Regions from separate parts of the Chungangia koreensis genome, predicted to be linked through region 3. Evidence: a T-box and tRNA genes for the amino acid it is inferred to sense, from the RefSeq annotation. Region 3 holds a T-box; the other regions hold tRNA genes.
What was found. The T-box of region 3 lies ahead of argS (arginine--tRNA ligase). A T-box ahead of a tRNA ligase gene usually reads a tRNA of that ligase, here a tRNA-Arg.
Positions count from the first base shown of each region.

Region 1: it encodes a tRNA-Arg, which carries the amino acid that the T-box ahead of argS (arginine--tRNA ligase) is inferred to sense. The anticodon was not compared.
Region 2: it encodes a tRNA-Arg, which carries the amino acid that the T-box ahead of argS (arginine--tRNA ligase) is inferred to sense. The anticodon was not compared.
Region 4: it encodes a tRNA-Arg, which carries the amino acid that the T-box ahead of argS (arginine--tRNA ligase) is inferred to sense. The anticodon was not compared.

Region 1 covers NZ_JBHSEC010000020.1:164,707-167,919, reverse strand. The annotation lists gene whiA (DNA-binding protein WhiA) at 1-255, shown strand, start outside; gene ACFOZY_RS13785 (HPr family phosphocarrier protein) at 329-586, shown strand; gene clpP (ATP-dependent Clp endopeptidase proteolytic subunit ClpP) at 629-1,228, opposite strand; tRNA gene ACFOZY_RS13775 (tRNA-Arg) at 1,404-1,475, shown strand; gene ACFOZY_RS13770 (LemA family protein) at 1,898-2,476, shown strand; gene ACFOZY_RS13765 (TPM domain-containing protein) at 2,476-3,213, shown strand, end outside.
Region 2 covers NZ_JBHSEC010000005.1:203,556-206,768, reverse strand. The annotation lists gene tig (trigger factor) at 1-503, opposite strand, end outside; gene ACFOZY_RS05365 (tetratricopeptide repeat protein) at 612-1,592, opposite strand; tRNA gene ACFOZY_RS05360 (tRNA-Arg) at 1,695-1,768, opposite strand; gene ACFOZY_RS05355 (metallophosphoesterase) at 1,846-2,340, opposite strand; partial or broken gene rph (ribonuclease PH) at 2,352-3,213, opposite strand, start outside.
Region 3 covers NZ_JBHSEC010000019.1:305,366-308,578, forward strand. The annotation lists gene argS (arginine--tRNA ligase) at 1-1,385, opposite strand, end outside; T-box leader at 1,421-1,633, opposite strand; gene recQ (DNA helicase RecQ) at 1,711-3,213, opposite strand, start outside.
Region 4 covers NZ_JBHSEC010000004.1:17,096-20,308, reverse strand. The annotation lists gene ACFOZY_RS04220 (ferritin) at 309-839, shown strand; gene ACFOZY_RS04215 (DUF1292 domain-containing protein) at 1,089-1,364, shown strand; tRNA gene ACFOZY_RS04210 (tRNA-Arg) at 1,408-1,481, opposite strand; gene ACFOZY_RS04205 (hypothetical protein) at 1,560-2,228, opposite strand; partial or broken gene ACFOZY_RS04200 (IS1595-like element ISSpps1 family transposase) at 2,396-2,569, shown strand; gene ACFOZY_RS04195 (DUF6843 domain-containing protein) at 2,722-3,138, opposite strand; gene lepB (signal peptidase I) at 3,192-3,213, opposite strand, start outside.

The sequences.
Region 1 (3,213 bases), on a different contig from region 3:
ACTGCCAATCTGAATAAGACAATCGGAGCAGCTATTAGGCAAATTGAGAATATCCGATACATCGATCATATGATGGGGCTCGATCAACTTCCTGACAAACTCCGAGAAATCGCCCGCCTAAGAATTGAACACCAAGACGTAACCCTTAAAGAGTTAGGTGAAATGGTTTCGACTGGAGCGGTTAGTAAATCAGGCGTAAATCACCGGCTGCGAAAGCTGGATGAAATCGCGGAAAATCTTCGTAAAGGAATTTGAGATTTGTTCTTTCATGATATATTCGTTAAGATAAAGAGTAAGGGTTTTCAATGTAGAAGGAGGCACTAGTTAGATGACCGAGAAATCTGTCGAGGTTAAGTTAAAAACTGGATTGCAGGCGAGACAAGCTGCACTATTCGTGCAAGTTGCAAACCGCTTCTCATCTGATGTGTATTTACAAAAAGACGATAAAAAAGTAAACGCCAAAAGTATAATGGGCATTATGAGTTTAGCAATCAGCAAAGGTACGTCGGTCACATTATGTGCAGACGGTTCTGATGAAGAAAATGCCATTTCCTCTTTGGCTGAAATTATTGAATCAGAAGAATAAAAAATCCCGGAAGGAAAGTTTCCTCCCGGGATTTTATTTGTCTTATTTCTTTGGTAATTCACTTGGGGACATTAAGATGTCATCAATCAGTCCATATTCTTTTGCGCGTTCAGCTGTCATGAAATTATCACGATCAGTATCACGTGCAATCACTTCAAGTGATTGGCCAGTACGTTCAGCCAAGATGTTGTTGAGCTTGTCACGCAAGAAGAGGATTCGCTTAGCAGCAATCTCGATTTCAGTAGCCTGACCTTGTGCACCGCCAAGTGGTTGGTGAATCATTACTTCTGCATTCGGCAATGCATAACGTTTTCCTTTTTCACCTGCAGCCAATAGGAATGCTCCCATGGAAGCGGCCATACCGATACAAATAGTTTGGACATCCGGCTTGATGTATTGCATCGTGTCGTAAATCGCCATACCGGCTGTAATGCTTCCGCCGGGACTGTTGATATACACGGAGATGTCTTTGTCCGGATCCTCTGCTGCAAGGAATAGCAATTGTGCAACAATGGAGTTCGCGACTTGGTCGTTGATTTCGGAACCTAAGAGAATGATCCGGTCCTTCAATAGACGGGAATAGATGTCATATGCCCGTTCACCACGGTTTGTTTGTTCAATAACTGTAGGAATTAAATTCATTTCGGTTTTCCTCCTTTAAGGTGGATGTATTTTCAGGACATAAAAGCGAAATGCTTTAGATGTACCTTTATCATAATAGTATGGTCAAGGATGGTCAAATATAATGCATTTTATTTCGCCTCTTGATATTTATTTTATTCGTTTGTATAATAGATAAGGTCCGATACAATTTCATGGCCTCGTGGTGTAATGGATAACACTGGAGATTCCGGTTCTCCCGCTAGGGGTTCGATTCCCTTCGAGGCCGTATTTAAAACACTGAAAAATACCTTGCAGATTCTGTAAGGTATTTTTTTATATCATTTTTCTGAAGTTAATAATATTCCGTGTGCTTCGTCTATTGCAAGTCTAACACTTTGTATATGATGTATTGAGGTAGAAACGAGTGAAAGAAATAAGAGTGGAAAACTATAAAATCGCCGTATATTACACGGAAGGCACTGTTTTTTAGAATTAAAAGTGAATTAGTCACTGTCCACGGCAACTCGCGAACCTTGGGAACCCATTTCCCATCCAATAATGGGTGAAGAAGATATATAAACTGCTTTTAGCAGTGGCACACTTGCATTATACGCAGTGTGCCCTTTTTCATAATAGGCATAGATTTGTTTTAATTCTTTTCGAAATAGGTACATTACATATATAGGACCAGCATGAGGAGGACAACATATGAAGAAAGCTTTTGGACCGATAGCGATTATTGTAATTATCTTAATAATTGGCGCGATGATGATCATACCGAGCTATAACTCATTAGTGGATTTGGAAGAGAATGTAGATCAATCATATGCGCAAATAGAAAGTCAGCTTCAACGAAGACTTGATCTAATCCCTAACCTTGTAAATACAGTTAAAGGGTTCGCGGCACATGAGAAAGAAGTGATCGCGAGCATTTCTGATGCCCGAGCAAAGTTAGCAGGAGCCAATACCCCGGAGGAACAAGCTAATGCGGATGCAGAACTATCCAGTGCTCTAAGTCGATTGCTTGTCGTAGTGGAGAATTATCCGGATTTGAAAGCCAATCAAAACTTCCAACAATTGATGGATGAATTAGCAGGGACTGAAAACCGGATTGCGGTGGCAAGACAAGATTATAACGGTGTTGTCGCAGCTTATAACAAAAAGGTGAGAAGATTTCCTGGCAGCTTAATGGCCGGAATGTTTGGTTTTGAACAAAAAGAATACTTCGAAGCAGATGCAGCAGCGCAAGAAGCCCCAACCGTCGACTTTGAAGGGAATGGAGACTGATGAAAAAGGTTGCAGGTTGGTTGACCATCGCATGTCTGGTTCTGGGAATTCAGATCAAAGCCGATGCTGCAGCAATTCCACAGCAGGTCGGGGACATCTTTGTCCAGGATCATGCAGGTGTATTGACCCCTGAACAGAAGTCGGAATTGATCACGTTAGGAAAAAATTTGGAGGCAGGAACGACTGCACAAGTTGTGGTGATGACCATTCCGAGTTTGGAGGATGAAACGGTTGAAAGCTATGCGTTAAAAGCACTTAGGGAATATGGGATTGGTCAAAAGGGAGAGAATAATGGTGTTCTCTTTCTGGTTGCTCTAAAGGAAAGAAAAATGCGGATTGAAGTCGGATATGGATTAGAAGGGGCACTGCCCGACGGAAAAGTCGGGCGGATTTTGGATGAATACGCCTATCCATATTTTGAGCGAGATCAGTATGATGAAGGAATCATTAATACGTACAAAGTTCTCTACAATGAAGTGGCTGCTGAATACAATTGGAACGGTGAAGTCGCTCAAGTTCAAGGAGCAGGAAACCAAGGTGGCGGTGGTGGATTTTCAACCATTTTGATAATGATCGTCTTGTTCTTTATCATAAGCTCCTTCTTTGGAGGGGGCGGCGGAGGCCGTGGTGGCGGACGCCGTAGAAGAAGCGTTGTATTCTTCCCACCATTCTTGGGTGGTGGTGGAGGCGGCTTCGGAGGCGGCGGAGGCGGTGGCTTTGGCGGTTTCAGTGGTGGT
Region 2 (3,213 bases), on a different contig from region 3:
TCGATGACTGCAGTGTCGCCTTCAACGATTGCATCTTCTTTTACAACCAATTCAGCAAAACGTTGTTGTTGATCTTTTAATTGTTCTTCGATTTCTTCATCTGTTACTTCAGTGTCTTGTTTTTTCACATCAAGACCTTTGTAATCACCAAGAGTCACTTCAGGCTTAACTGTTACAGTAGCCTTGAAAACAACCGGCTTACCTTTTTCGATATCATCAAGATCGATGGATGGTTGATCAACAGGATCAATTCCTGCTTCTTCCACCGCATTTGAGTACGCTTCAGGAAGAACAATATCCAAAGCATCTTGATAAAGTGCTTCTTCGCCGTACATTTTGTTAAACATTTGACGAGGTACTTTCCCTTTACGGAAACCAGGTACGTTAATTTGTTTTACAACCTTTTTGAACGCTTCGTCCAAACCTTGGTTGAATTTTTCTGCGGAAACCTCGAACGTCAATACGCCAGTGTTTCCTTCTGTTTTTTCCCATTTTACTGACATGAATCTAAAACCTCCAGACATTAAATAAGCACTATATTTTCGTGCGATTATAGCCAGTTTACAACCATCTTAGTATATCATAGTTGCATAGACTTTCAACAATTTTCACTACCCGCGCTCATAGTACATCATCTCGATCCGTTCGATGAAGTCCTTAAGTTCATTGTGCGGAACCTCTGGCCCTCCTAAAAGCTGCTCCACATACCCAATATATACCGGCACAATTTCGTCCGGTTCAAAATCCGGCCACTCAAATGGATACATAGCAAAAGCATGGCGGAACAATAAATCCGCCACCATTTCCTCTTTGGACGGATCTTTCTCCAGCCTTTCTACCGCCAATGTCATACATTGCGTAAATTTCGGCATTTCATCCGGTTCTGATAATTGGAATGGAGCAATGTCCCCCTCATACCCGAACTTATTAACGGACACAAGTTCGTCATAGCCGGATTGCATCAACTGCAGTAAAATGATGGTCTTTGTTATGGCGGGAACTTTTTCATGCTCGACCAAAGCAGCAAGCTGACCGGAGTACTCTTGAATACCTTCCGTATTTAGACGCATGAGTAATTGCTCCTGCTCCATATTGTGGAGAGCACTAAAACGGTCGACTTCAAATAGCGAAGAGTCCAAATCCGGGTCAATTTCACTGACAGGTGCCGTCGTAATCCGTTCACTCATACCCAACAGATGCCTAAAGCGTTCCTTTCGCTCCTCAGGTATATGCCCCTCTTCAAACAGTGCAGCGATTGTCGTTCTCACCTCTTCAAATTCCCTCAATTGGATCAGTGTTGTCAAATACAATTCCATCGCTTCTATGTAATGGGGTGGACCTAACTGAAGGAGTCTCTTGCATATTTCTTTCGCTTTTTTAAAATTTCCCGTCTCATACAACGCAAATGCATAAGCACCCAATACATTCGGATGATCGGGCTCTAAAGATAACGCTTGTTCCAATAGTTCAAGTGAATCAGCGTACTTGAAATCCCCGACCAATTGAAGGCCTTCCGCTAACAATCGTTCAAACGTGCCGGGGAAAACGATGACATTATCCTTTTTTTGCAACTTTCCATATTTCTTCCGCATGTCTTCTCCCCGCTTTCATTGCATTCATCTTAGCATATGTGTTTTTGATACAAAAATAAAAAGAGTGTGCAATCCATGCACACTCTTTCTTTATGGTACTTACGTCCCAGGAGAGATTCGAACTCCCGACCGACAGCTTAGAAGGCTGTTGCTCTATCCTGCTGAGCTACTGGGACCTGAACTTCCCCATCTACTGACAGGAAAGACAATACTTATTGTAGATTTGAAAAACATAAAAGTCAACGGGTATTTTTCATAAATTTATATCTTCCAACAAAATTCCCTCATCAGAATAGAACTGAACCTGCCAATTATCCGATTTTCTTTGGATGATGGCATAGCTTTTTTCATTCCTTCCCCGAGGCTGTTTAAGGCTTCCTGGATTCAGAAATAGGACACCATTGTCCATCTCCGCACCTAACAAATGCGAGTGGCCGAACAGGACAACATCCGCATTCTTTTCTTCAGCACGGTACTTTAAGGGCATTAATGTGTTTTTGACGTTGAATAAATGGCCATGTGTTATGTATATTCTGGACCCCTCAACCTCGATAACCTTCTCTTCCGGAAATGCCTCTCCCCAATCGCAGTTTCCCTGAACAATATGAATTCCCTTCAGAACCTCATGATCTGAAGTTAATTCACTATCCCCACAATGGAATACAGCATCTACATCGGAATGTAAAGTTCTTACATGTTGTATGACCTGTGCATCGCCATGTGTGTCACTCATGACCAAGATTTTCATGTAACTCACCCCTACCGGTCTAATAATCCAGATAGTTCGGTTTCTAATTGTCGAAGAGCGTTTCCTCTGTGCGAAATTTGTCCTTTTTCTTCTGCAGATAGTTCAGCCATTGATTTTCCAAGAGAAGGAACATAAAAAATGGGATCGTAACCGAATCCATTGGACCCGCGCTTGTCCTGGAGGATGATTCCTTCACATGTACCGAAGAACGTTTTTGTTTCCATTCCCGGTCCTGCCACAGCTAATGAACAGCAAAAACGTGCCGTTCTATCCTCTTCTGGTACATCTTTCAGGTTTTTTAGTGCCTTTTGAATGTTTGCCTCGTCATTCTTTTCTTCCCCAGCATAACGAGCAGAATATACACCAGGTTCACCGCCCAGTGCGTCAATTTGAAGACCGCTGTCGTCAGCGATCACCATTTGACCCAATCGTTCTGCTACAGCTTCAGCTTTCAAAATCGCATTTTCTTCGAAAGTTGTTCCTGTTTCTTCCACGTCCATATCAGGCGCAACGTCCGCAAGCGTTAATACTTCATATCCGTATGGTTTGAAGATAGCTTCGAAGTCCTTTGCTTTCCCTTTGTTTTGGGTAGCAATTATCACTTTTTTCATGCCTGCTCCTCCTGTCTGATCCGATTATTGATTTCCCCCAAAACTGACTTTTGAATTGTGATCAGTTCTCTGTTCCCTTTTTCTGCAAGGCTCAATAACTCGATTAATTCTGATTTACTGAAGGTTGATTCCTCACCAGTTCCTTGCAGTTCGACAAACTCACCCTGTCCAGTTTGAACAATGTTCATGTCGACATGTGCAGCAGAATCCTCGACATAATTCAAATCCAAAACAAGACCTATTTCATCGATTTTGCCTACAC
Region 3 (3,213 bases):
TTCCGCAGAATAGAATGCGCACGGGCATTAGCATATTGCACATACGGTCCCGTTTCCCCTTCAGTTTGAAGCATAGAAGATAGATTGAATTCAATATCATGCTTGCGATGTTGTTTTAGGTCGCTGAAGATAATGGCCCCTACTCCAACCGCTTCTGCCACCTCTTGTTTATTGGCCAAATTGGGATTCTTCTCTTCTATCGTACCTTTTGCTAAGTCAATGGCTTCATTCAACACTTCTTCCAGAAGAACGATGATTCCTTTCCGAGTTGACATCTTTTTACCATTCTTCAAAATTAGACCGAAGGGGATATGCTCGATGTCTTTCGACCAGTCATACCCCATTTTTGAAAGCACCTGACACAATTGTGTGAAATGGAGGCTTTGTTCATTCCCCACGACATATAGGGATTTAACAAAATGATAAGTCTGCTTTCGATCTATAGCTGCCGCCAAATCCCGTGTGACATATAAGGTAGCACCATCCGACTTTTTAATGAGAGCAGGCGGCATATCCTCTCCCAGTTCAACGACCTGAGCTCCATCAGATTCGGTGAGTAAATCCTTCTCGTCTAATTCTTGTACGATCGGGTCCATTTTGTCGTTATAATATGCTTCACCGTTATAACTATCAAAAGTCACGCCAAGCAGATCATAGATCCGCTGGAATTCCTTTAATGATTCTGAGCGGAACCATTTCCAAAGAGCGAGTGCATCTGAATCACCATCCTCCAATGCTTTGAAGGCTGCTCTGCCTTCGTCATTCAAGGAAGGTTTCAATTCTGCTTCCTCATGGAACTTGATGTAGTACCTTAGCAATGTTTGAATCGGAGCGGCTTTAACTTCTTCATCGTTTCCCCATTTACGGTAAGCCGTCAACAGCTTGCCGAATTGTGTTCCCCAGTCACCGATATAGTTTATTTTGATGGTTTTATAACCACTTTTCTCGAGAATGTTCGCAATGGAATTTCCTATGACCGTCGACCGAAGATGACCCATAGAAAAAGGTTTTGCTATATTTGGAGATGACATATCAATGGTGACAACTCCACCATTACCCGTGAAAGAAGAACCGAATTCTGTCCCCTCATCCGAAATCTTTCGGATCAAACTTTCAGTAATCCCATTCCTGCTTAAAAAGATATTGACATAGCCATTTACCGCTTCTGTCCGTTCAATCAGTGGACTATTTAACTTTTCCGCAATCTCCTGCGCGATTAAAGTTGGTGATTTCCTCAGTTCTTTGGCGAATGGGAAACATGGCAATGCCAAGTCTCCCATTTGAGCATGGACAGGATGTTCTAACATGCTTTCTTCAACTGATATGAGGCTGTTTTCATTCAATAATTTTACGACCTCAGATTTCATAGCAATTACTCCTTTCATTCAACTAAATAAAAAAAGCCTTCGCCTCATCAAAAAGATGAGACGAAAGCTTGTGCTTCCGTGGTACCACTCACATTGCCCATTACCGGGCCGCTTTCTCCATAACGGCGGAGTCCCCGGTTTTCCCTACTTCCTTCAAGAAAACATCTTAGAAGTGCGTTTCACCATAGTACAATCGCCCGGCTTCCACCATGTCCCGGCTCGCTTAAGAAGTATTCTACGGCTACTCTCTTCCTCATTGATATTGATAACAATTTAGCAGAGCATTCAACAAGAGTCAATTACCTTTTTCAGATATGCTAACGCCTTCAGCTACCTGATACTATTAAAACTCCCGAATCGCTTCCAAAAACGGTTCTCCGTACTTCTCCATCTTGTTTATGCCGATTCCGTGAACATCAAGCATTTCATCTTCAGTAGCCGGCCTTCTTGCGCATAAATCTCGCAGCGTCTTGTCTGAAAAAATAACGAATGGCGGGACACCTGCTTCAGCTGCCATATTTTTTCGAAGTAATCGAAGTTCTTCAAACAACGGATCGTCATCAGAAATTTGTTTTGTTACGACCGTGCCCTTCCGATGAACCGTTACTTTACTTAGTAACACATCTTTTCCTTTTTCCGTTACATAGATAATCGGCATCGAACCGTGGGACACTCCGATGAGTTCTTCTGAAATCATGAATTCAATCAGATTTGTAACATCCTTTGCACTATGTTCCTTCAAAATTCCATACGTCGGCAAGTCCTCGAAGCCAAAGTCCAATACTTTCTTATTTCTCGAGCCTGTTAGTACTTGGGCAACCATCCCTTTACCAAACTTTTGCCCCATACGGACGATGCAGGACAGCACCATCTGAACTTCTTTGGTCACATCATGACTCTCTCTATTATCTGTGCAGTTTCCACATTTACCACAGGATGATGCATCTAAATCACCAAAGTAATGGATGATGAATTGCTGTAGACAATTCTCTGTATGACAGTAATCGACCATCCCCTGAAGTTTTTCCAACTCCATAGGAATCCGTTCGCGCTCTAAAGATTGGTCGATCAGGAAACGTTGGAGCTGAACGTCTTGTGAAGAATAAAGGACAATACATTCTCCCGGCAGCCCATCCCTGCCTGCACGACCTGCTTCCTGATAGTAACTCTCCATGTTTTTCGGCAACTGATAATGCAAGCAAAATCGAATATTGGACTTATCGATTCCCATACCAAATGCATTGGTTGCGACCATCACTTTCACTTCATCATTGAGGAAACGCTCTTGTGCATGTTCACGTTCCTCTTCCGATAAACCTGCGTGGTATTTCGCGACGGAGACTCCGCCTTTTTTCAATGAATCATATAGCTGGTCAACGGTTTTGCGCGTTGCAGCATAGATAATACCCGCATCTTTATCATTCTTCTTCAAATACTCACGTAAAAACTTCCCTCGGTCTTGACCTTTCACAACAGAGAATGATAAATTCTCTCGTTCAAAACCTGTCATGACTGTGTGTTGTTGTTTAATCTGTAGTTGTTTGCATATATCTTCTCTTACTACAGGCGTTGCCGTTGCAGTTAATGCCAAGACGACCGGCCGATCCGGAAAACAATCAGCCAATTTGCCGATTGACCGATAGCTCGGTCTGAAGTCATGCCCCCATTGGGATATGCAATGTGCCTCGTCTACAGCAATGAGCGGAACCTTCATTTCTCTTAAATCGTTCATAAAAGAAACAGATTCTAATCGTTCCGGCGCAACATATAGAAGCTTGTATTCTCCTGATTTAGCCATTTCCAATGTTTTTGTCATCTCGTAAGGGCTTTGCGAACTATTCAAAAA
Region 4 (3,213 bases), on a different contig from region 3:
TTGGAAGACGTGGAAAGAGGGATTAATGCCACGCATATTCTTCAGGAATTCATCTTAATGGGACTGCTTGTAGGTAAGGGGTATTCACCAGAAAAAGCTTATCAAACTGTTGAGGATTGGGAGCGTACGGGAGTATCAAAGATTCTTCAAGAAAGTAAAAAGATGTAACATCACATGTAGGAGCGGTTAGTCTTTATACCGTTCCTTATTTTTTCTTTGTTATGATGATCAATCGTGACAAGTAACCAGTAACCATCTATAGGTAAATGTCATAACTTACAGTATGTGAATTTGAAGGAGAGGAAAAATTGAACGAAGAATTACAGAGATTAATCAATAATCTGATACAAATTGAAAATTACTCATCTGCCTTATATTTGGCAATGTCCGCTCAAATGGGAAGATTAAATTATACGGGAATGGCGAAATGGCTAAGATTACAATCAGAGGAAGAGCGGACGCATATGTTGACACTGATCAACTATATGGTTGATAAAGACGCAACCGTCAATCTAACTAGCGTACCCGCATTTCCAACTGATTTTGGTTCACCACTTGAATTGTTCCAAAAGGTTCTCGAACATGAAAAATATGTAACAAACGCTTATCGACAAGCGTTCAACTATGCAAATCAAGCAGATCCTCAAGCTGCGGTCATTATTCAAGACTTCTTAAGAGAACAGATTAACGAAGAGGCTCAATCTCAAACAATTGTTTCAAGACTTACGTTAGCTCAGAATAATCCTTCTGCTATTTTGCTGATTGACCAGGAATTAGGTCAGAGACAGGCGGCTGGAGCAGCTCCCGCAGCTAGTGGTGCCGCCGCAGGCGGGGCATAATTCTATAGTGAATTGAACATAACCACTTCTTTGATGGATCTTTTTCGCTCCCATATAAATTTAAATTGAATTTGAGTAATAAAAAATCCTATAAAACTTAGTTCATTTTGAAAAAATGAAACACAGTAACAATGATAACTTTCACTATGTTTTCAAGGAAGTTCGTCATATTAAATTCCTCAAGTTATGAGTGTGATCTGAAAAATAGGGTAACTTAATCGTGAGGAAATTACGATTGGAGGAATCCACATGGAAGAGAATTTAGGTAAAATCGAAGTCGGAAACTTATTCACAATAGTAGATGAAGACGATCAAGATCAACAGATGGAAGTATTAGGTTTGCTGCCTGTAGAGGGAAATGATTATGTAGCAGCAGCCTTTGTTGAAGAACTGGAAATGGATTCCGAAGAGGATATTGATATTTATTTCTTCCGGATTGAGGAAGAAGGAGATTTGACCTTCATTGAAACCGATGCTGAATTCGATAAAGTATCCGCTGCCTTTGAAGAAGCCGGAGCGGAATAATAAAAAGGCTTTCCGATACACCATCGGAAAGCCTTTTTCATTACCTCCTCTACAGGATTTGAACCTGTGACCTACAGTTTAGGAAACTGTTGCTCTATCCTGCTGAGCTAAGAGGAGATGACCTAAATAGGACATCAATCATTATAACATATTTAGTTCCTTCATTAAAAGGCTACTTCAAATCAGTCCAACATTTTAGTTAACTGTTAACTCGTCCTTTAAGAGTTTCCGTTTTGTCCACATTAATGATGTCAACAAGATGAGTTCGAAAAGATTGGTAATAGCATTACTTTCAATCTCTAATGGCACGGCACTGCCAATCGTCATAATCACGACACCGATGAAAAATACGTACCAGCCTGTTTTCTTCCATAGGATGGCACTCACAACGAGCATTGCAAGTGTAATCATGAGAATCATGATGGGTGGTCCGTTCGGTCCTTCTGCAGATGAATAACTGACCACACCATAAGCTTTGTCCACTTTAAGCTGAAGATCTGCAGTAACGGAAATGACTTCCATGACAATTGCGGCAATCATATAGAGCAAAGCAATGATCGTTACCCAACACTTCTTCACCCAAGCAACACCGCTTTCCCGAAGTGTTCCTATTGAAAAGATTACTAATAGAGGGGTAATAAAAGCATGAAACCAAAACCTGGCTGCATTCAAGTTCTTAAGTAATTCTCCTTCACCAATCCAATCACCGATTGCCAATATGAAGTTATCATAGATCAGCGCTCCAACAACCACAAAGAGGACACTCGTCCACTTTTTGAAGGCTTTGGTACTGATCCCTTTTAATCCCCACACGAGTAACCCTATATACACAATGGTGAATAAAGCGAAAAATAGTTTATCCATAATACACCTCTTTTCCTATTACTGTGCTTTCCCGTTATTTTCCGACATCTAACAAAAGCTCAATCATGCTTCAAATTTAAAATTTGAACGAGCTGCTCATTCATATAGTCAACTGTATATTCGAAGTCCGTTTCATCCATTCCACAATGAGTCCGATGATGGCATATGTTAATGGTGTTTCTACGAAGTATTTACAACTTTATTTAGGATGGTTTCAATTTCTCGACAAAAGGAAAATGGAAAGTGAGTTGAGCAAGAAAAAGCAGATGCTTATTCTGGCGAGTGATCATGGAACTTGGGAAACAGCAGATAAGTTAAGGTTGAGGAACTTGGCATTCTAAATGTGAAGAATACCCATGTTGTTTTATGTACTAATGCACATAAAAAATGAGCTGGAGAATTACCTCCAAGCTCATGTATTTTATTATTCGTTTTTTTACTAATGCCTCTATTCTTGAAGAAGGTAGCGAATTTTAGTAGGCTTTTCTAAGACTTAATAACAATAATCCGACCTACCATCAAACGATATAGTGAATCTTGCTGACTTAGGGTCGCTATTCGTTATTGAATCCAATCCGTTTTGATACATTGATTTAGGAATTTCCATTATTCTTTCCCCTGAATTATTCAAGTAATACGCCTCTGTTTTATGCCATCCAATTTTATTGAAATCTTCCTGAGAGGTAGAAGTTATTACCTTCCCATCTTTAGGTATATCTATTATTATTTCATTATCCTTCATGTCTAAGGGTTCATATCCTTTTTGACTAAAATAGATTGTCATACAACCTTTAAATCCTTCAGGAACGTGGTAAATAACTGTCTCTTTTGAGGTATCTATGTTAGCAATTAATACTATGAGAAGTACCCCAATCAAACCAATCGCAGCCCATCTCTTCTTCCACTTCAACAAGTACTCATCCCTTTTAATTAACATAAGTTTCTGCTAACGCTTTGTTAGTATTAATTCTCCTTCAAATAACCC